DNA from 4 places in the Pseudoalteromonas sp. SG45-3 genome. Region 2 is predicted to be linked to each of the others. Evidence: predicted binding sites of a transcription regulator. Region 2 holds the regulator's gene; each other region holds the start of a gene.

Region 1 (5,176 bases), on a different contig from region 2:
TTAAATACACTACCTTATACAAAAGGTAAAACAGTAGAGTTGAAGCTCGATAACCCTTATTTTTAGGCACAAAAAAAGGAGCCTAGGCTCCTTTTTAGTATGCTATTAATAGCATTTAATTAGCGAAGTAACGACTCAGTTAATACTGGACGAATTTCGCGGATAATTGCTTGAGTCAGTTTTGGTGAACCACAGATAATATTGCCGCTGTGGTTATAGTTATTACCACCGGCGAAATCTACAACCATACCGCCCGCTTCTTTAACCATTAGTTCGCCCGCAGCAGAGTTCCAAGGTTTTAAACCAATTTCAAAAAATCCATCAACACGGCCAGCTGCAACGTATGCCATATCTAAAGCAGAACAACCTGCACGGCGAATATCAGCAGTGTGTACAAACAATGCTTTAAACGCTTCAGTGTATGCATCCATGTGGTTTTTGTTTTTGAAAGGGAAACCAGTAGCAAGTACAGTGCCTGCAAGAACCGTAGTTTTGCTAACGCGTAGACGTTTACTGTTTAACTGAGTGCCTTGACCGCGAGATGCAGTGAAAAGCTCACCACGAATTGGATCATAAATAACAGCTTGGTCTAAACGACCTTTAACTTTAAGTGCGATAGAAACCGCGTAATGAGGGATACCTTTGATGAAGTTAGTTGTTCCATCGATAGGATCTACAATCCATTGGTAATCATCATCCTTGCCTTTATGCTCACCTAGTTCTTCACCAACAATTGAGTGAGTAGGGTAAGACTGTAAAATAGTGTCACGAATTACGGCTTCGGCTTCTTTATCAATGTTAGTTACTAAGTCGTTAGCGCCTTTTTGTTGCACTTCAACTTTTGATAAATCTTCACTTGCGCGAAGTAAAATTTTGCCTGCGTTGCGCGCAGCGCGAACCGCAATGTTTAACATTGGATGCATGGTATTACCTTTGGGTTGTAAAAGAACGTTTATATATTTCAGCCGGCGTATTTTAGCGACTTTTGCCATAAAGTAAACAATAAACCCCAAATACTTGTGTTTGTTTTTTATACAAGATTGAAAAGTTTATATATTTTTAAAAAATAATTATCTGCATTTAAATAAATTAATTTTAAATAACACTTTACCTAAAGTTAACTTGAGGTTTTATCGTGCTCCTAACTTAACTGATAGGATAACATTATGTATTTAGAGCACGTAAACTTAGTCGCGAGTGATATAGATAGTATGCTTACATTTTATCGCGCTGTATTTCCACATTGGTCGATTAGAAGTGAGGGCAGAGGCGATTGGCATGGAAAACCAAGACGCTGGGTACACTTTGGAGATGACACGCATTACATTGCGATAAGCAGTCATGGTGAAGGTGAAAACAGAAACTTATCGGGCCATCAAATTGGTTTTGCACACTTTGCTTATGTAACTAATAATTTAAGCGCAGTAGTAATGCGCTTAAATAAAGCGGGTTTTACTCTAAGCAAGCAAGGTAGCGAAAATCCTTTCAGAAAGAATGTCTACTTTATTGATCCTGCAGGGTTTGAAGTTGAGTTTGTAGAGTATTTAAGTGATATACCAAGCGAGCGAAATAACGATTTATAATAAAATACTAAGCAGCACGCTAAAGTGCTGCTACTCAATTATAGTGAGCGGTTATTATTACCCGTGCCAAACTGGGTTTTTAGCTCATTTGCAAAGCTCATAAATTTTTCTTTAATTGTGCGCTTTATTTTCACTTCAACCGAGCCCATTACTGCCTTTCCTTCAATATGAATTGTAGGGCCTTGGCGTTTGTTAAGCGACACAGATTTATTTTCAAGGCTACTTAAAATACAAAACATTTTAGACACTACATTGACATGCTCTGGTACGTAAATTTCATCGCTACCAAAAATACAGTTAACGTGAATAGTTACATTTTGATGCGCAAAAATAGCATCGGTAAAATCAAGCACCACCGATCCCATAAAGTTACTCAAATATATATTTTTTGGTACAACCCACTGACCACTTCGCTCGTTAGATCCTAAAATACTGCGTAATGTAAAATCATCATCACTGTTTTGCTGTGCACTATAATGTGGTGTAAATTGCGATTGTTTTTCTGCTTTATATTGCTGATCGGTATTAAGTGTTAAGTCTTCTACTAAGGCTAGCAGTGCTTCGTTATTAGATGCATCCATCGCATTATCTAAACGTCTTTCGAATGCATCAACAGAAATAACACCATGACTGTAATTATAAATTAATTGATCAATCACTTGTTCGCGTACTTGCTCTATTGGGCGGTCTTCAACTTTTACAGACATGAGTTATTCCTTCTTATATTTACTATTGATACTGCTCTTGTAGTTAGATTGCAAACCGCGTACCAAATATAATTTCATTAATAATCAATTGGTTATTATTTAACGGTGTTTTTTGTTTTGTTATATTAACGATAGATTAACCAAAAGAGCAATTATCTAGCTATTTTCACTATTTGAGAAAGTTTTACCGAGTAGCCTGTAAATAGTTACACAAACATAGATAAGGTTTTATCTTTTAATTAATTCAAGTCTTTGAATTTTAAGTATAAATAAAGTTGGCCTGAAGCTCGCATTAGTTAAAGTGTCTTTAATCAAAAGGAGAAAGATTATGAAAACATTTAACAAATCTATTATCGCAGCTCTAGTTCTTGGTACTACGGCTATGGGTGCCCAAGCAAACAGCTGGGAAAACGAAAGTAAAGATGCTTGGATTGATGGTAAGGCAGAAACCGTTCTACTTATGAACACTAATCTAAACAACTTTGACATTAACACTGATGTAAAAAATGGCAAGGTAGTACTTACAGGTAAAGTTAATAGCGAACTCGATAAAGAGCTAGCAGAAGAACTTGTACTTAGCCTAGATGGTGTAACTGATGTTGATAACAGCCTTACTGTTGTTAAAAGCATGGACACCGAAGATAAAAGCAACGACATGATGGACGATGATGATAACGACCTAACGGACGCTAAAATCACCACTGTAATCACAACTCGCTTCCTGTTTGACTCAGAAGTAGGTGGTACAGACATTGATGTTGATACCGACAACGGTGTGGTAACTCTGAATGGCTCTGTAGAGTCTGAAGCTGAAAAGCAACTAGCAGTTAAAATTGCTAAAAATGCTGAAGATGTTCGCGACGTAGTTGATAAACTAGCTATTGTTGCTGAATAATACAGTATAGTTAAGGCCCAGTAATACTGGGCTTTAAGTCTTTTCAATGTTTAATTTAAATGGAGTTTGATCATGGATATTATTCGTATAATACTTTCGGTTTTATTACCGCCATTAGGTGTGTTTTTGCAAGTTGGCTTAGGTATGCATTTTTGGTTAAATATTCTATTAACACTGCTAGGTTATTTCCCAGGGTTAATACATGCAATCTACATTATTGCGAAAAAATAATGACAGATTATATATTGTGTAAGCCGACTACTGAGGTTTAGCTAAATACTTCAGTACCGATCGGCTCACAATATTAGTTTTTAGATAGTTTTTAGGTTAAATCCAATTTTTAAAGCTCTTCAACTCATTAATTCACTTCCTTAACTCACTCCCAATATTATTTTAAAACTATACTTATTGTTTACTAATAAGCTTTCCAGCTAACAGTCGCGCTCAGATTCTGATTTGATGCCATTTAGGAAATCTTCAACATTAGTGTGTTTATACATCCATAATATACAATCAAATACCTTATTATTTAGTGACAATATTACCTTCACTTCTAGTGTTATCATTAAACTAGGTTTTTAGGCATGTTGAGGTAGTTAATTGAATATTCGACTTATAATGTCAGGCGTTGTGTCATTCATTTTTTATTTTAGTTGGGCCTTCTGGGCAAATAGTGCGGCAGACATTGCTAAATCGGTCACTTTTCAAGCTGCATTAGTGCAAGGGTTGTATAGTGGATTTGTAACGCTGTTTTTTACCTTTATTTTAGAAAAGGTCGTCAACAAGTATAAGTTTAGTTATGTAACGCTTGCGTTCGTAACTCCAATTATTTGTATGTTTCATTCTAAAACACCACAAAACGTCGCAATACGACAAAGTTTTAATAATGCAATTAACTCTAGCGCCTCGTATTTAAGTAATAAAAAAATAGCAGGCGTACTTTTTGCGCCTATTATTCCGATTACTGTTCAATCGAGCTTAGTGATTATGGTGAATGTAGTTAATCAGACACCTAATCTGGCACTGACAGTAGCCCCAAGCATATTTTTACAGCCTTGTATGCCTACACATATATGTTAGCTTTGCTTAAAAAGTAGAGGGTTAAATATAAAAGACTATATGGGATAGGTTTTGTTTATAATTTAATGCAGTGAATAGCACGGTAAATATCTTACATTTTATGTTTATGCCCACTTAAAAGATTACTATTTAAGCAGTTAGCTTGTTGATTGTTAAAATAAAGGTTTTTGGTAGTGACAAGCACCTAAAAAGTTTTTATACTGCAACCCGCTTTAGTCGCTCTGTGACTAAACGCTTCAAAAATTAACTGCTTTGCAGTTATATAAAAGTTGGCCCCTTAGCTCAGTTGGTTAGAGCACACGACTCATAATCGTTAGGTCCCCAGTTCGAGTCTGGGAGGGGCCACCATCTCCACTAAATACGTGGGCTAGATGGTGAATAACTTCTCACTATTTTCTGTTTTACCAGATAAGTCGCCAATCCCGACCAAGGTCAACTAGGACCACCTCTATTTTCCCTAAATTACATTTTAAAAAGTAGCCACGTTTGATTGGGGATCGCCCCTAGTAACGAAATTCGTGTAATTTTTTGGTAACTATGAATTTGGTTGAAACCCTGATTTTAACAGGGCTTAATCTCTGACAGCTCTATCAAAACTCTCATATCCAATAACAACATGGTCAAGCACATCGATACTGAACATCTTTGCGGCTTGTTTAATTTGCTCGGTAAAATGAAAATCCTGCGGGCTTGGTTTTGGATCACCTGATGAATGGTTATGAATTAGAATAATAGCTGGTGCGTTAATTAAAATGGCTGTTCTCAATACTTCAGCCGAACGAAGTGATATCTGATTTACCGCGCCAATCGCTATAACTTCATAATTGATGATTTGATGCTGGCTGTTCAAGTTCACCACGATAAAACGCTTTTTGGTTTCATGTTTCAAATGCTTAAACACTTGATAGACC
Region 2 (5,176 bases):
TAGGGATGTTGCGCACATCAATGCTAACAGCAATTTTATCGTAGCTATCAGACACACTGCGAACTAATGAAGGTAGTAGGTTTACTGGAATATTATCTACGCAATAATAACCTAAATCTTCTACAACGCGCAAAGCAACCGACTTTCCAGAACCAGAACGGCCGCTTATGATAATTAACTCCATTTAACACCCTTTATAAAACTATGATTGATCGACAATAACTTGGTAAAGCTCAGTATCAGATTTTGCACTGCGTAACTGTTTACAAAAATCTTTGTTGTTTAGTTTATCAGCAATGGTTGCTAGAGTCTTTAAGTGCTGCTGGTTATCGCCATCTGGTACGATGAGTGCGACAAAAATATCAACAGGGCGATTATCGATTGCATCAAAGTTTATTGGAGTTTCGCTAACGAGCACTAAAGCCAAAGGCTCTTCTGCACCGCTCATTCTTCCATGAGGAATAGCAATGCCACGCCCTATACCTGTACTACCTAATTTCTCTCTGCTCATTAAAGCATTAAGAATATCTTGTTGCGGTAAATACGGAAGTTTGTCGTGAGCAAGTTCGCTAATGAACTCTAAAATTCTTTTTTTGCTATTAAAAAGGACCGCAGCTTTGCTGCAGTCCTGGCATATAAGTGAACTTAATTTCATCATATTAGTGTCGAGCAAGCTTCTCTTTGTGTTTGATTACTTGGCGATCGAGCTTGTCGATCAACGAGTCAATAGCGGCATACATATCTTGATGTTCTGTAGAGGCAAATAGCTCAGCACCGCTTACGTGTATTGTGGCTTCTGCTTTTTGATTTAATTTTTCTACATCGAGAATGACATGAACATTATTAATATGATCAGAGTGTCTTTCAAGCTTCGCAAATTTAGTATTAATATAGTCTCTTAGTGAATCGGTTAATTCTACGTGACGACCAGTTAAGTTTAGTTGCATAAGCATTACCCTCTTAGTTTAGCGTCTTAAATCAGACTTTTACGCTGATTTGACGGTGGAATAGCAAGAGATTCGCGGTATTTTGCGATTGTACGTCTCGCTACTTTAATTCCTTGCTCAGCCAATATATCCGCTATTTTGCTATCACTCAATGGTTTTGCTGAGTTTTCTGCTGCGATTAATTTTCGGATAAGCGCACGTATTGCTGTAGATGAACATTCACCACCGTTTTCAGTACTTACATGGCTTGAGAAAAAATATTTAAGCTCAAATATACCACGGGGTGTATGCATGTACTTTTGAGTAGTAACACGCGAAATTGTCGATTCGTGCATTTCTACCATTTCAGCCACATCATTTAAAACCATTGGTTTCATGGCTTCAGGGCCATGTTCAAAAAAGCCTTGTTGTTGCTTAACAATACAATTAGTAACTTTTAATAGCGTGTCGTTTCTACTTTCTAAGCTTTTAATAAACCATTTAGCTTCTTGTAAATGTGAGCGAATAAACTGGCTGTCGCCACTTGATTTTACAGTGCGAGACATTGCTGCGTATTGGCTATTAACACGAATTTTAGGCATGCTATCTGGGTTTAATTCGACAACCCAGCGGCCTTTAATTTTTTTAACTGACACATCAGGAATAACATACTCAGATTCTTCCCTTACAATAGTATCTGCAGGTTTTGGGTTGAGAGTATGTATTAGTGTCATTACTTCTTTAAGCTCTTCTTCTTTGAGCTTAGTTTTTTTCATTAATGTACGATAGTCGCGAGCTGCTAATAGATCAATATGCTCGGTTAAAATCATTTTCGTTTCATTAATATAAGGTGTTTCTTTATCAAATTGATTAAGCTGAATACACAAACACTCTTGTAAACTACGTGCAGCAATACCAACAGGATCAAACAGTTGGATGCGTTTTAATACCGCTTCAATTTCATCAAGTTCGACTTCGTTATCATCTTCGTTTTCTTGATTAAAGCTTTCTAAAATCTCTTCGCAGCTTAGTGTTAAAATACCTGAATCATCGACAGCTTCTACAATAGCAATAGCAATAGCTTCGTCTGTAGGGCTAAATGGCGTTAGTTGTAATTGCCACATTAAATACTCATGGAGCGTTTCAGTAGAGGCGCCTTGGTATATTGATTCGTCTTCGGGCATTGGACCTGATGAGGCTGCAGGAGCGGCACTCATGTACTCATCCCAACTAACATCCATAGCCATGTCGTCACTTAGCGTGTCTTTTGCAAGTGCTTCACCAGTATCTTGTTCATATTCGCTCGGAGCATCATCAGCAGATGCGCTAACAGTTATGTCATCGGTATCAGCTTTTTGCTCGTTTTTACCAGCAGCGTCTTCGGAATAGTCTGCCTCTTCAACCTCTAATAGTGGATTACTGTCGAGAGCTTCTTGTATTTCTTGCTGGAGATCCAATGTACTGAGTTGCAACAAACGAATAGCTTGTTGCAACTGTGGAGTCATTGTAAGTTGCTGGCCCATGCGCAGCTGTAGTGATTGCCTCATGTATCTCTAACAATCCTTTTATGTTGTTATAATTAATACTAGCAGATGCTTAAAGACATGGCGTAAATGTTACAGCCTAAATTGCTCGCCTAAGTAAACATCGCGTACTGTTTTATCATTTAATACGTGTTCTGGAGTACCTGATGCAATCAGCTCCCCATGAGAAACAATGTAGGCTTTTTCACAAACATCAAGGGTCTCTCTTACGTTATGGTCGGTAATTAATACACCAATCCCACGATTTTTAAGATGTTCTATTATTTTCTTTATATCTAATACCGAAATAGGGTCAACACCGGCAAACGGTTCATCCAGTAATATAAATTTAGGATCTGCTGCCAGCGCTCGTGCTATTTCTACACGACGACGTTCTCCACCCGATAATGCCATACCTTGGCTATCACGAATGTGTTGTATGCTAAATTCATCTAATAAGTTATTGAGCGTGTCTTCTCTGGCTTGTTTATTTAGTTCTTTGCGTGTTTCTAAAATGGCCATTAAGTTTTGATAAACAGTCAGCTTTCTAAAAATCGATGACTCTTGTGGTAAGTAGCCTATGCCTAATCTAGCACGACTATGCATAGGTAAAAGAGTAATATCGTTATCATCAATAGATATTTTACCTTTGTCGCTAGGAACAAGCCCTACAATCATATAAAAAGTCGTTGTTTTACCAGCACCGTTAGGGCCAAGTAAGCCAACTATACTGCCAGCTTGTACTTCAAGGCCGACGTTTTTTACAACTTCACGACCTTTATAGCTTTTTGCCAATAGTTCTGCTTTTAATGTGCTCATGGTTGACCTTTATCGCCTTTTTTACTTTTTTTAGCTTCGATCGGTACTAAAATTGTGTGAACGCGGTCAGTTGAGTTTTCATCTTTTTCGGCACTGATGAGCTGCTGCTCTATGTCGTAGGTAATGCTTTTAGCATTTATTTTTTGTCCGGCTTGCGAAACTTGTGCATTACCAACAAGCGTTAAAAAACGCTTAGATACATCATAACGTACTTCGTCAGCACTGGCGCTCATAGTCGTGCCGTCTGATTGCTTTTCTTCAAAGTGCGCAGGGCTACCTGTGGCAATTAATAATTGTTTATTATCACCAAGTTCATCACGTTTGTGTACTTCTAGGCGATCGGCTGTAATGCGGCGATTACCGTGAATAATCTCAACGTTTTTCTCAAAAATACCCACATTAGCTTTCAATTGACCTTCTTGCTTGTCGGCACTTATTGAAATTTGATTGGCAGCAGGTTGCGTGTTTTGCTCTGCAGCACTACTATTAAACGCTAGTATAAGTGTAGGAATTATAAGTGATTTTAATATTTTATTGGTCATAATATATGGTTCGCGTATGGTTAATTAGTTTTATCACTTCGGTTTTCAAGTCGGCTTCTAGGCCTTTACCGGTGATTTTTAAATTGGGTCCAGTGATAATGACGGGTTGCTCCGAACGCATTGTTAATAACTTTATATCAACCTGAATATTATCAGCATTGATTTTGTCTATCATGGCGTTATCGGTTAAATTTTTGGCAACCACATTACCTTCTAAAATTAATTGTTTATCTTCATATAATGTTGCTTCGTCTGCATTTATTTGCCACGTTTGTTGCTCGTTATATAAAGTAAAAATGGGTTTTTCAAAAAACGTGAAACCTAATTGCTGGTATAGCTCCATTTTAGCCGCAGTGACTTTGTGGCTAATTTTACCTTGCTCATCATAGGCTGTCTGTTTGAGCTCAATAGCTATGTAATCAGGCTTAGCAACAACTTCAGGCTCAGCCTGAGGCACAATATTTGTTTGTGTAAAATAAGGGTACCAAAGCCAAACCATACAGCTAATGAATAAAACGCTTAATATTATGCGCGCTGCATTCATGAACTAGTGCCTTGTGTAGTCAATGCTTTACCATTTTCAAGCATGAGCAAATCGGTGAGTTCTCTCACAGCGCCAAAACCACCAGGCATTTGCGTTACATAATGTGACAAACGCTTAATAAGAGGGTGGGCATCATTTACTGCAACGGCAAAGCCTACTAACTCCATAACAGGCATGTCAGGACCGTCATCACCAATATAAGCAATTTGTTCATCGCTAAGGTTGAGTTTATCTTTTAATTCTTGATAGGCAATGAGCTTATTTTCTTGGCCTTGATAAATATGCTGTACGGTTAAGCTGCTCATACGTTGTTGTACTATCTGTGAATGACGACCAGTAATAACAGCTACTTCAAAGCCACTGTTTATAAGTGCTTTAATGCCAAAACCATCTTTTGTATTAAATGCTTTTAGCTCTTCACCTTGATTGCCAAGGTAAATACGGCCATCAGAAAATACACCATCAATATCGCATATAAGTAGTTTTACTTTTTTAGCGCGTGCTTTTGCATCATCGCTCAGCGGTTGATAGAGTTCTTCAAATTGCATTTATAACACTCCTGCTTTTAATAGGTCTTGCATATTTAATGCGCCAATAGGTTGGTTTTTCTCATTGACGACGATTAGGCCATTTATACGTTTACGTTCCATAATATTGAGCGCTTCAGCGGCTAAAATATCTTGTGTAGCTGTAGTGCATGACTTAGTCATAACAACATCTATTTGTGTTGTATGAATATCAATTCTTTGTTCTAAAATGCGACGTAAGTCACCATCGGTAAATAACCCTACGAGTTGCTGATTTTCATCAACAATGGCTGTC
Region 3 (5,176 bases), on a different contig from region 2:
AACGTCATCTTGTGTGAATTGTGCCACTTTATCTACATCAAAATTAGCAAATGCTTTTTTGTAACCGCTACGCTTTTTTAAAATTGTGTACCAGCTTAAGCCGGCTTGCGCTGATTCAAGAGTGATAAATTCAAACAGCTTTGTATCATCATAAAGAGGGACGCCCCATTCTTCATCATGGTAAATAACGTAGTCGGGTTTAGTGGTGTCGAGCCACGGGCAACGGCACTTTTTTTGCTCACTCATTATTATTCCTTTTTGTGTGCGTCATTTTTATGTCGCTCAAATTATTGATGTAACTTAATGATAAGTATGTAAATAAATTTTGGTATAAATCGTGCATTTAGACATGTATCTACATCAATTCGAGATTTGATTATGGCCCTTGCTAGCGTGCTAAAACCACAGTTTTTTTCTGCAAATCAGTATAACCCATGTTTACTTCAAGAGGAGTACATTGGTGAATTAAGCGATCTGCGCAAGCAAGCAAGTTGGCTTTCGCATTTGGTTGATACCATGCCAGCAGGCGTGGTTGTACTTGATGGCAAAGGGTTGATTGCAAAAGCGAATCAAATAGCGATTGATATGCTTGGCGAGCCACTTGAAGGCGAACGCTGGTTTAATGTTATTCAGCGCTCTTTTAGGCCACATCAAGATGATGGCCATGAAGTGTCTTTAAAAGACGGACGCCTAATAAAACTTGATATTACTGCTTTAGCACCAGAGCCTGGGCAACTTATTTTAATGACGGATTTAACCGAAACTCGCCGCTTACAAAAACGTGTTGCACATATGCAGCGATTAAGCGCGCTGGGCAAAATGGTTGCATCATTAGCGCATCAAGTCCGTACGCCGCTCTCAGCCGCTATGCTTTATGCTGCTAATTTAGGGTCAAAGCGCTTACCCGAAGCATCTCGCGATAATTTTCAAACAAAGTTAATGTCGCGTTTAAAAGATTTAGAAACTCAAGTAAACGACATGCTGTTATTTGCTAAAAGTGGCGATCAGCAAGTTGTTGAGCAAGTTTCAATGCAGCAGCTTTTAACCGAAGTTAAAGCAGGTGCTGATGCGATGGTCGCACTTAATGAAAGTGAGCTAGATGTAAGCTTACCAGAACCCGATATACAAATAGTTGGTAATAAAACGGCATTGGCCAGTGCTATTCAAAATCTAGTGCACAATAGTATTCAAGTTATTGGCGGTGGCGCAAAAGTAAAAATTAGCGCACAAAGAGATTTAAAAGATTTAGATATGGTTCGTATTAGTGTGAGCGACAACGGCCCAGGTGTTGATTTAAGCCAAAGCGATAAAATTTTTGAACCATTTTTTACTACAAAAAGTCAGGGCACAGGTTTAGGGCTTGCTGTAGTGAGTTCGGTGGCTAGTGCGCACCAAGGCCGTGTTGATGTGACTAATAATACGCATGGTGGTGCCTGCTTTAGCTTGTTACTGCCTATTAAGGCAACATCTAAATTAGAGGGGTCATTATGAGTAACACTATTTTAGTTGTCGAAGATGACGCAGGGCTTCGTGAAGCCTTAATAGATACCCTTGAAATGTCGGGTATTGAATGTGTTGCAGCGAGCAGTGCTGAGCAAGCAATGTTACTGCTTAAAAAAGATCAATTTTCGCTTGTTGTAAGCGACGTGCAAATGGGCGCAATGAGTGGACTTGATTTACTACGCAGTATTAAATTAAACCACCCTGATTTACCTGTATTGATGATGACGGCGTATGCCACAATTGACGATGCGGTAGAGGCCATGCGCCTAGGTGCAATTGACTACATGGCAAAACCATTTGCACCTGAAGTGCTGTTAAATATGGTGAGCCGTTATTTGCCTGAAAAAGCAAAAGAAACCGACGGCCCCGTTGTTGCTGATCCAACTAGTATTCAATTATTGGAGCTTGCAAGTAAAGTAGCACGCTCTGATGCAAGTGTAATGGTACTTGGCCCAAGTGGTTCGGGTAAGGAAGTACTTGCGCGTTATATTCATGATAAGTCGAGCCGATGTAATGAGCCATTTGTAGCGATTAACTGCGCGGCTATTCCTGAAAATATGCTCGAAGCCACGTTATTTGGTTACGAAAAAGGGGCTTTTACGGGGGCGATTCAAGCATGTCCGGGTAAGTTTGAGCAAGCACAAGGCGGTACTATTTTACTTGATGAAATTACTGAAATGGACTTAGGACTACAAGCTAAACTTTTACGCGTACTGCAAGAACGTGAAGTAGAGCGTTTAGGGGGGCGTAAAACAATTCAGCTCGATGTACGTATTTTGGCAACCAGTAATCGTGATTTAAAAGAAGCCGTGTCTGAAAATCAGTTTAGGGAAGATTTATATTACAGGCTTAATGTTTTTCCACTTATGTGGCGTCCATTGTGCCAACGCCCTGGCGATATTATTGTATTGGCTAAGCATTTAATTGAGCGCCATATAAGTAAAAGCAAGGAGCCTATGGCGTATTTAGATAAAGCTGCCGAGCAAAAGTTACTGGCTCACGCGTGGCCTGGTAATGTGCGCGAACTTGATAACGTTATACAGCGTGCACTTATACTGCGAAGTGGCGATACAATAAACGAGCATGCTATTTTTATCGAAAACTTAGTATCTAATAACTTTGTTATGGAGCCTTCATTGGCACCGGCGCAAACCGTATCGCCAACAGAATTAGCTCATGCAGATAAAGGTGTTGATAAAAGCACGTTAAGCTCTGCATATTATGATGAAAAATTGCATGCTGAGGATGAGCCTAATCAAGGTTTGCTAGCGGCAGATACCGGTAGCTATAAAGATGAGCTTAAAGACAAAGAGCATCGTATTATTTTAGAAACCCTTGCACGTTGCCAAGGTAAGCGTAAAGACGTTGCTGAAACGTTGGGTATAAGCCCACGAACTTTACGTTATAAACTAGCGCAAATGCGCGATTTAGGTATTTCACTTCCTGCATAACCTCCTATAAACCCTAAGTTTGCGCTGCGAGCTTAGGGTTGTCAAAACTCTGACTCACACAAATTAAAGTTAACCTACTGTATTTTAATGATTAATTATTTGGCATGCTTTGTGCTTTATTACTTGTAAGAGTTCACTGCGTGTCAGAGATAAATTATGAAAATTCAAAACAGTGCTGTATTTCAAGAAATGCAATCAATGGCTTTAGAAGCCGGCCGTAATAATCAAACTAATAAACTGCCAACTCAGGTGCAGTCTACTTCTACAGCACAATTTGGCGATATGCTAAGTGATGCAATAAATTCAGTGCACGGGTTACAACAAGATGCCGCGCAAAAAGTAACAGCAGTTGAGATGGGGGATCGAAGTGTATCTCTTGCTGAGGCGATGATTGCTTCTCAAAAATCGTCAGTTGCTTTTGAGGCTACAGTACAGGTTCGTAATAAACTTGTTGAAGCTTATAAAGAAATCATGAACATGCCTGTTTAATTAGGTAGTGGAGAATTATTGTGGCGCAATCTAACCAATCTACAGACCTAGCACTTGCTGGTGGCGGTATTGACCAAAGTGGTGGTGGTGATGATCAACAAGAACAAAAGTCAGGCTACTTAAGTGCTTTAAATGGTGTTGATGTATTGCGCCAAGTAACATTGGTTATAGCATTGGCTATTTGTTTAGCTATCGCGATTTTTATTATTATTTGGGCTCGTCAGCCAGATATGCGCCCGTTAGGCAAAATGCAAACAGAAGAGCTTATTCAAACATTAGACTTTTTAGATGCGCAAAAAATTGAATATCAACTTGATGGCAATGTTGTATCGGTTGATGAAAGCGAATACCAAAACATTAAATTGCTAATGACCCGCGAAGGGTTAGAGCAAGGCCCTGCATCTGGCTCTGACATAATTATGCAAGATATGGGCTTTGGTGTAAGCCAACGCTTAGAGCGCGAACGCCTTAAACATGGCCGCGAGCAACAACTTGCCCGCACCATTGAAGAGCTAAATAACATTACTCGCGCCAAAGTATTGTTAGCCATCCCTAAAGAAAACGTATTTGCCCGCAGAGAGAAAAAACCATCCGCTACTGTTGTATTAACACTTAAGCGTGGCCGCTCACTTGACCGTGAAGAAGTAGACTCTGTTGTTGATATGATTGCTTCAGCAGTACAAGGCTTAGAGCCTGCACGTGTTACAGTTACTGACCAAAATGGTCGATTATTAAATTCAGGTTCGCAAAGCTCATTAGCAGCACGCTCTCGTAAAGAATACGATTTAGAACGCAAGCGCGAACAAGAGTATCTTGAAAAAATAGACAGTATTTTAATACCGGTTGTTGGGCTTGCAAACTATACAGCTCAAGTTGATTTGAGCATGGACTTTAGCTCAGTTGAGGAAACTCAAAAGCGTTATAACCCAGACCTACCAGCGGTTAGAAGCGAAACCACATTTGAAGAAAATAACATTGGTGGTTTAGCTGTTGGTATTCCTGGTGCGCTTACAAATCAGCCACCGCTAAACTCAAACATCCCTGAAGTTGCAGGACAAGGCGGCGCAGGCACAGCTACGTCACCAACACGTAGCCACAAAGAAGCAACACGTAATTATGAACTCGATACAACTATTTCTCACAAGCGCCAGCAAAGTGGTGTAATACGCAGAATAAGTGTGTCAGTTGCTGTTGACTATGTCCCTAAAGTGGGAGAAAACGGCGAAACAACTATGGCCCCGCGCTCGGTAGAGGCATTGTCAAATATTCGTCGCTTATTACAAGGTGGTGTAGGTTTTGATATGCAACGTGGTGATGCACTTGAAGTAGTAACAGTGCCGTTTGTACGTGAAGCAACAAATTTAGCAATAGAAGTGCCACTGTGGGAACAAGACTGGTTTATGAAAATAGCCCGCCTTGTACTAGGCGCCTTAGTTATCATTGTATTGATAATGGCAGTAGTAAAACCAATGCTTAAGCGCTTAATTTACCCAGACGATACACTAGAAGAATACGACGAAGATGCATTAAGTTCAGGCGTAGATATTGGCGACAATACACTTGATATGCTAAATAAAGACTTTGATTCTGCTTCGGTTGGTTTCTCAAGTGATGGTACACTGCAGTTACCGGATTTACATGGCGACGAAGATTTACTTAAAGCAATTCGTGCCCTTGTAGCTAACGAACCAGAACTATCATCACAAGTAGTGAAAGCGTGGTTAACAGAAGAT
Region 4 (5,176 bases), on a different contig from region 2:
CTTGCAAGCTTTTTGTAACTGTAAAGCCCTCGCGCGCAAGCTCAATAGCGGGTGCTAAAATTTGTGACAGTGCTAGTGCTGCGTGCTCATCTAGTTCAAGCGCCTTTTGCCAACCGCGAATTGTACCCGCTTGAGTCAGTGCGCTTAACCCGCCGCGCTCTGGTATTTGCGCGAGCGAGTTATAGGGCGTTGTATTAGTTGCTGCAGGGCCGCAGGCGTCAATAGCGGTAGGCGTTTTTTGGTTTGGGTTATCGATAAGCCAAAAGCTGTCGCCACCAATTGAGTTCATATGTGGATATACAACGCTAATAGCAGCGGCAGCCGCTACCATAGCCTCGGTAGCTGTACCGCCTTGTTTTAGTATATTTATACCCGCCTCAGTGGCCGAAAAATGAGGCGCGGTAAATGCAATGTTGTGTGTGGTCATACCGGTGTGTCCTGTTTAAAGTGTGCAGCTAGGTGCTTAACGCAAGCAAGTAGGCTTTTATCGTTACCGTGGCTCATCATTAATGAAAAACCATACGGATGATCATTTGCTAAATCAGCCAGCGGTAAATGCACTTGCGCTGAGCCACTAAGCCCTGCAATTGCCGAAAGCGTAATAATTTGCATGCGTAAGGCGCTTGTGTCGGCGCCTAATTTAGGTGCGGTTGTGGGGGTGGTTGGCAAAAATAAACAGCTGTTTGTATTTAGGTTTTTAGCTATTAGTGTTTGCCATTGGGTTTGTACTTTTAGTGCTTCTTGTTCTTCTTGAACAGTTAGGGCAAGCGCCATATTAAAACGTGCCGCAATTGCTGGAGCAAACTGGGGAAGTTGCCCCGGCAATTGAAGCCAGTCTTTATGCGTTTTTGCGATTGCTCGCCCTTGCAGTACTCTAAAACTATCAGCAAGTTCATTTAATAAGCTGCTGTTAGGTAGTTCAAATTCTTTATGGTGCTTAAAATTAGGCTTGGTTTTTTCAAGCAATTGTTTAAGTGGGGCTTGTAAAACAGGGTCAACGAGTTCAAATAACGGCTCGCAAATAACTAAGGTATCAACGTTATTAATAGCTTGATTTGGTAGCAGTACATTACCTACATCGCTTAATAGCTCGGCGCTTTGGGTAAGCCAACCTATGGTATCAAAAGGCGGAGCCAACGGTATTAGGCCGTCTTTTTCAATCACGTTATGGCTTGGCCTTATGCCATATAAACCACAATAGCTGGCGGGTATTCTAATTGAGCCGCCGGTGTCGGTGCCTAAGCCAATATCAGCTAAGTTAGCAGCAACTGCAGCAGCAGACCCCATACTCGAACCACCGCAAGCATGCCCTTTTAATTTAGGATTTTGCGCAGCGCCATAATGTATATTATTACCCTCTAAGCTATAAGCCAGCTCGTCAGTATGGGTAAAGCCTATAAAGTTACAACCAGCGGTCATGAGCTTATTAACCGAGCTTGCCGTATTTTGAGCCGGTTTAGCTGTTTTAAACCAGTGTGGGTTGCCTGCGCTGTTACGCTCGCCCTTTACTGCAAATACATCTTTTACAGCTAAGCGATTGTTTGCAAGCACTCCAGAGTGGTTTGTTTGCCACAGGGTAGGACCGTGATTGCAAAATATACCTTTGTTGTTTTTTTTATCACTCATTTGCAGCTCATTATTATAAAACTGACCAAGTACTTACTTATTAAGTTAAGAGTGATTAAAAAGCGGGCTGGTTATTATGAATACCAATTTTATTAAAAACATGATCATTTTATCGGATTAAATAGCGCACTCACTGCGTCATTTTCTTCGCGTTATAATAGATCACTAATTTAATGCAATTGGTATAACTCCGCTTTTTAATCGGTAGTTTTGATTTTATAGTGCTTAGACTAAGCAAGAGGAATGCCATAAATTAAAATCCTGTCCAACTGGTCAGGATTTAGTGGGTTGTATGAGATTTGTAAGTGTGGGCTGTAGAAATAGTGAGATTAAAATGAGCTAAAACAAACCAATTTGGTGCGCAGATGCACCAAGTTGGTCTTTATTTATATGGCTTTGAGTGCTAAATAAGGGGCGTTTTACTGATGATTAAACCGTTAATATCGGCGTAAACCCAATCGTTAGGTTCAATAGTAGTGCTAAGCATGGTAACAGCTTGGTTTTTATCACCAAAGCCGCGCTTTAAGGTACTACGCGGTGTAGAACCTAGCGCCATTACAGGTAAGTTCATCGTGGCGAGTATTTCTATATCTCGGCAACAGCCATTTATTATTACGCCTTCCCAGCCATTACTTAAGGCACGCTCGGCCATAATATCGCCTATAAACGCAAAGCGTTTGCTCGAAAACCCGTTTATAACCAATACTTTACCTTCACCATTTTCATGCAATATATCGGCGGCAAAAGAGTTGTCTTCTGGGCAGGTAACGGTAACTACTTTGCCATAAAACGTGGTTTTTTTACCAAAGTGATAAAGGCCGCTGTCTGCTACTTGCACGTTATCGCGATGATCGTCAAATAAATCGGGTGTAGTAAAGGATGTCATGGGTTAAGTCTCACTTTGCTCAGGTATTTTAAGACCAATACCTTTTAAAATTATGTGGGCAATTGATTGCGTAATTTGTGCCACATCGGTTTCGTCGTACTCTAATTTGTTCATTACGAGTAAAACCTCAGCCTGAAAGTCGGCGTAATATTGCGTGGTAGACCAAATAGTAAAGAGCAAATGGTAGGGATCAACCTTATCCATTTTATCAGCGTCCATCCATGCTTGAAGTACATCAACCTTTTGTTTAACCCAAGGGCGGGTATTGGTTCTAAAGTAGTTTTGTAAATAGGGTGCACCGCGCAGTATTTCACTGGCAAATAAGCGAGATTGCATTGGCTGATTTACGGCCAGTATTACTTTGCTTTTAATATAGTTATAAAGCACGGTAGCTGGATCGTCGTTAATTGTGACGTTATCGAGCCCTAAGTTCCAATTAGCTATTATGCGGTCAATCACAGACTCGTACAGACCATCCTTACTTTTAAAGTAATACAAAATATTAGCTTTTGGCACCTGCGCTTCTTTAGCAACCATGCTCATACTTGCTCCGTCGTAACCTAATTGCGAAAACAATTGCTCGGCGGCATCTAAAATTAGTTTTTGGTTTTTCTCGCGTGTGACTTCTTTTTTATTTGGCTTTATTTGTGTGGTCATTATAAAGTTTGCGTGTTTAACGTATTGATTGATTGTAGCTTTACTGACCAAAAGGTCAATTACTAAAAAGGGTGAATGCTAAAAACAAATGAGAGGTTTAAGCTATTAACTTTAGGGTCTGTTGATCTTTGCGGATTAAAATTTGTTCAAACTAGGGGCTATTTAATCGCGGCGCGAGATTTGTAACCTAGTGGGCTAAGTAAAAACCGAGCAAAGCTTCCGCGTCCTGCTCACGCCCCTTACCTACATCCATGTAGGCAACAAAGAGTAAGTAGCCCCTAGGAAGAACCCTTTGGGCAGCGCCTGTTTGGCATTAATGCTACGTTATCGCCCATTAATGGGGAATAACCACACTATATAGGCTCTGCCTTGCCTAAATACCAAACAGACTGCTGCAAATTCAACCTTGAAAGAACAACAGACCCTTATTGTTTAATTAAATAATTACTGTTAGTTTAGTTTCAAATTTACGAGTAGTACTTTTGGATTGGCAAATGGATTTTATAAGCAAAAATAAATACACGCTTTATGGAGTCGCGGCCATATTACTGTGGAGTTGCTTAGTTGCATTACTACGGGATATTTCTGAGTTGTTTAGCCCCATTGGTGGTGCGGCGGCTATGTATTCTGTCAGTGCGATATTTTTAATTTTGGTTATGGGAGTGCCCAAGTTTAGTGGTTTTTCGAAACGTTACTTGGTAATAGGTACTTTATTATTTGTATCGTACGAAATTTGCTTGGCGCTTTCTATTGGTATGGCAAACAGCCGTCATCAGGCAATGGAAATGGCGGTTATTAATTATTTATGGCCCACGCTGACTATATTGCTCTCTATTATTATTGGTCGTAAAAAAGTAAGTTACTGGGTTTACCCAAGCATGATCATTGCTTTTTTAGGGGTTGCTTGGTGTATTACAGGCGATCAAAAAATGTCACTCGATACGCTTGTTACTAACTTTGCTGATAATCCTGCTACTTACTTAATGGCATTAGCTGCAGCGTTTATATGGGCTATTTATTGCGTAGTAACGCAAAAGCTGAGTAATGGTAAAAATGCCATTACGTTATTTTTTGCGGTTACGGCAATGAGCTTGTGGGCGCAATATGGTTTTAGTAATGAAGCGCCATTAACGTTTTCACTGGGCTCAAGCATAACATTGCTATTAGCTGGTGTAGTAGTGGGGAGCGGTTATGCACTGTGGAATCAAGCTATAATTGGCGGTAACTTAATGCTGTTGGGGACGCTTTCGTACTTTACACCGGTGTTTTCTACTATTATTTCGGCGTTGTATTTATCTATTACGCTGAGCGCTTCGTTTTGGCAAGGGGTTGTACTGGTAACAGTGGGCTCGCTAATTTGCTATTTTGTAACGCAAGAAAAGCCTAAACAACCTCAAATAGCTTCTGCAACATAAGGCTAATTTTATTAAAAATAAGCCCTATTATTTTAGGGCTTTTTGTTGCGTGCAGATTATTTTGCATTATTTACCTGCGCTAGTAACTCTATAACTTTTTGTTGACCAAATGTTTGTGCAAATTGCTCTGCTGTTTGGCCTGCTTTGTTTTGATGCGCGTTATCGCAATCAAGTGATACGAGTGTTTTAGCTATACTAAATTCACCTCTAAAAATAGCGGCCATTAGCGCTGTGTTGCCACGGTTATCTTCTAGACAGGCATTAGCGCCTAAGTGTAAAAGTGTGTTAACCGTGTTTTTATTACCATGGTAAGTAGCAATCATTAACGCGGTGTAGCCTTTATTGTTGTAGCTGTCGATAGGAATACCGGCATCTACAAATTGCTCTATTACAGCTGTGTCGTTTGTGCGTGCTGCGGCAAAGTAATAAGCAAATAAACTATCGTATTGAGTTTTTGCAGAATGTTGGGTTTCAGATTGCGTACTGGGTGTTTGTGTATCTGATGTATTTTGAGCGTAAACGCTACTGGTAAAGCTCAGAAATAGAGCGACTATAATTAATAAATTACGCATAACAATTGTCTCTTATAAAA

What was found. Region 2 encodes sigma-54, which starts transcription at its own class of promoters, with help from an activator protein. Its sites were predicted from a motif close to GTTGGCACGNNNNTNGNNT; they were not measured.
Region 1: H5126_RS02895 (BON domain-containing protein) is a predicted target of sigma-54. The motif match lies at 2,565-2,583, and genes of this name have one in related genera.
Region 3: fliE (flagellar hook-basal body complex protein FliE) is a predicted target of sigma-54. The motif match lies at 3,053-3,071, and genes of this name have one in related genera.
Region 4: H5126_RS05535 (amidase family protein) is a predicted target of sigma-54. The motif match lies at 1,859-1,877, and genes of this name have one in related genera.

Annotation. Positions count from the first base shown of each region.
Region 1 is NZ_JACJEN010000002.1:103,755-108,930, forward strand. Features, by position in the region: gene H5126_RS02875 (ABC transporter substrate-binding protein) at 1-66, shown strand, start outside; gene suhB (inositol-1-monophosphatase) at 120-923, opposite strand; gene H5126_RS02885 (VOC family protein) at 1,167-1,583, shown strand; gene H5126_RS02890 (LiaF domain-containing protein) at 1,622-2,290, opposite strand; gene H5126_RS02895 (BON domain-containing protein) at 2,619-3,185, shown strand; gene H5126_RS02900 (YqaE/Pmp3 family membrane protein) at 3,258-3,416, shown strand; partial or broken gene H5126_RS02905 (hypothetical protein) at 3,804-4,282, shown strand; tRNA gene H5126_RS02910 (tRNA-Ile) at 4,537-4,613, shown strand; gene H5126_RS02915 (JAB domain-containing protein) at 4,837-5,176, opposite strand, start outside.
Region 2 is NZ_JACJEN010000004.1:226,725-231,900, reverse strand. Features, by position in the region: gene rapZ (RNase adapter RapZ) at 1-184, opposite strand, end outside; gene ptsN (PTS IIA-like nitrogen regulatory protein PtsN) at 203-655, opposite strand; gene hpf (ribosome hibernation promoting factor) at 660-947, opposite strand; gene H5126_RS07175 (RNA polymerase factor sigma-54) at 974-2,473, opposite strand; gene lptB (LPS export ABC transporter ATP-binding protein) at 2,543-3,268, opposite strand; gene lptA (lipopolysaccharide transport periplasmic protein LptA) at 3,265-3,810, opposite strand; gene lptC (LPS export ABC transporter periplasmic protein LptC) at 3,800-4,354, opposite strand; gene kdsC (3-deoxy-manno-octulosonate-8-phosphatase KdsC) at 4,351-4,902, opposite strand; gene H5126_RS07150 (KpsF/GutQ family sugar-phosphate isomerase) at 4,903-5,176, opposite strand, start outside.
Region 3 is NZ_JACJEN010000013.1:30,988-36,163, forward strand. Features, by position in the region: gene H5126_RS14300 (DNA-3-methyladenine glycosylase I) at 1-246, opposite strand, end outside; gene H5126_RS14305 (PAS domain-containing sensor histidine kinase) at 379-1,491, shown strand; gene H5126_RS14310 (sigma-54 dependent transcriptional regulator) at 1,488-2,954, shown strand; gene fliE (flagellar hook-basal body complex protein FliE) at 3,111-3,443, shown strand; gene fliF (flagellar basal-body MS-ring/collar protein FliF) at 3,464-5,176, shown strand, end outside; gene fliG (flagellar motor switch protein FliG) at 5,175-5,176, shown strand, end outside.
Region 4 is NZ_JACJEN010000003.1:235,020-240,195, reverse strand. Features, by position in the region: gene H5126_RS05540 (gamma-glutamyltransferase family protein) at 1-427, opposite strand, end outside; gene H5126_RS05535 (amidase family protein) at 424-1,626, opposite strand; gene H5126_RS05530 (putative 4-hydroxy-4-methyl-2-oxoglutarate aldolase) at 2,030-2,512, opposite strand; gene H5126_RS05525 (TetR/AcrR family transcriptional regulator) at 2,516-3,169, opposite strand; gene yddG (aromatic amino acid DMT transporter YddG) at 3,664-4,584, shown strand; gene H5126_RS05515 (ankyrin repeat domain-containing protein) at 4,641-5,156, opposite strand.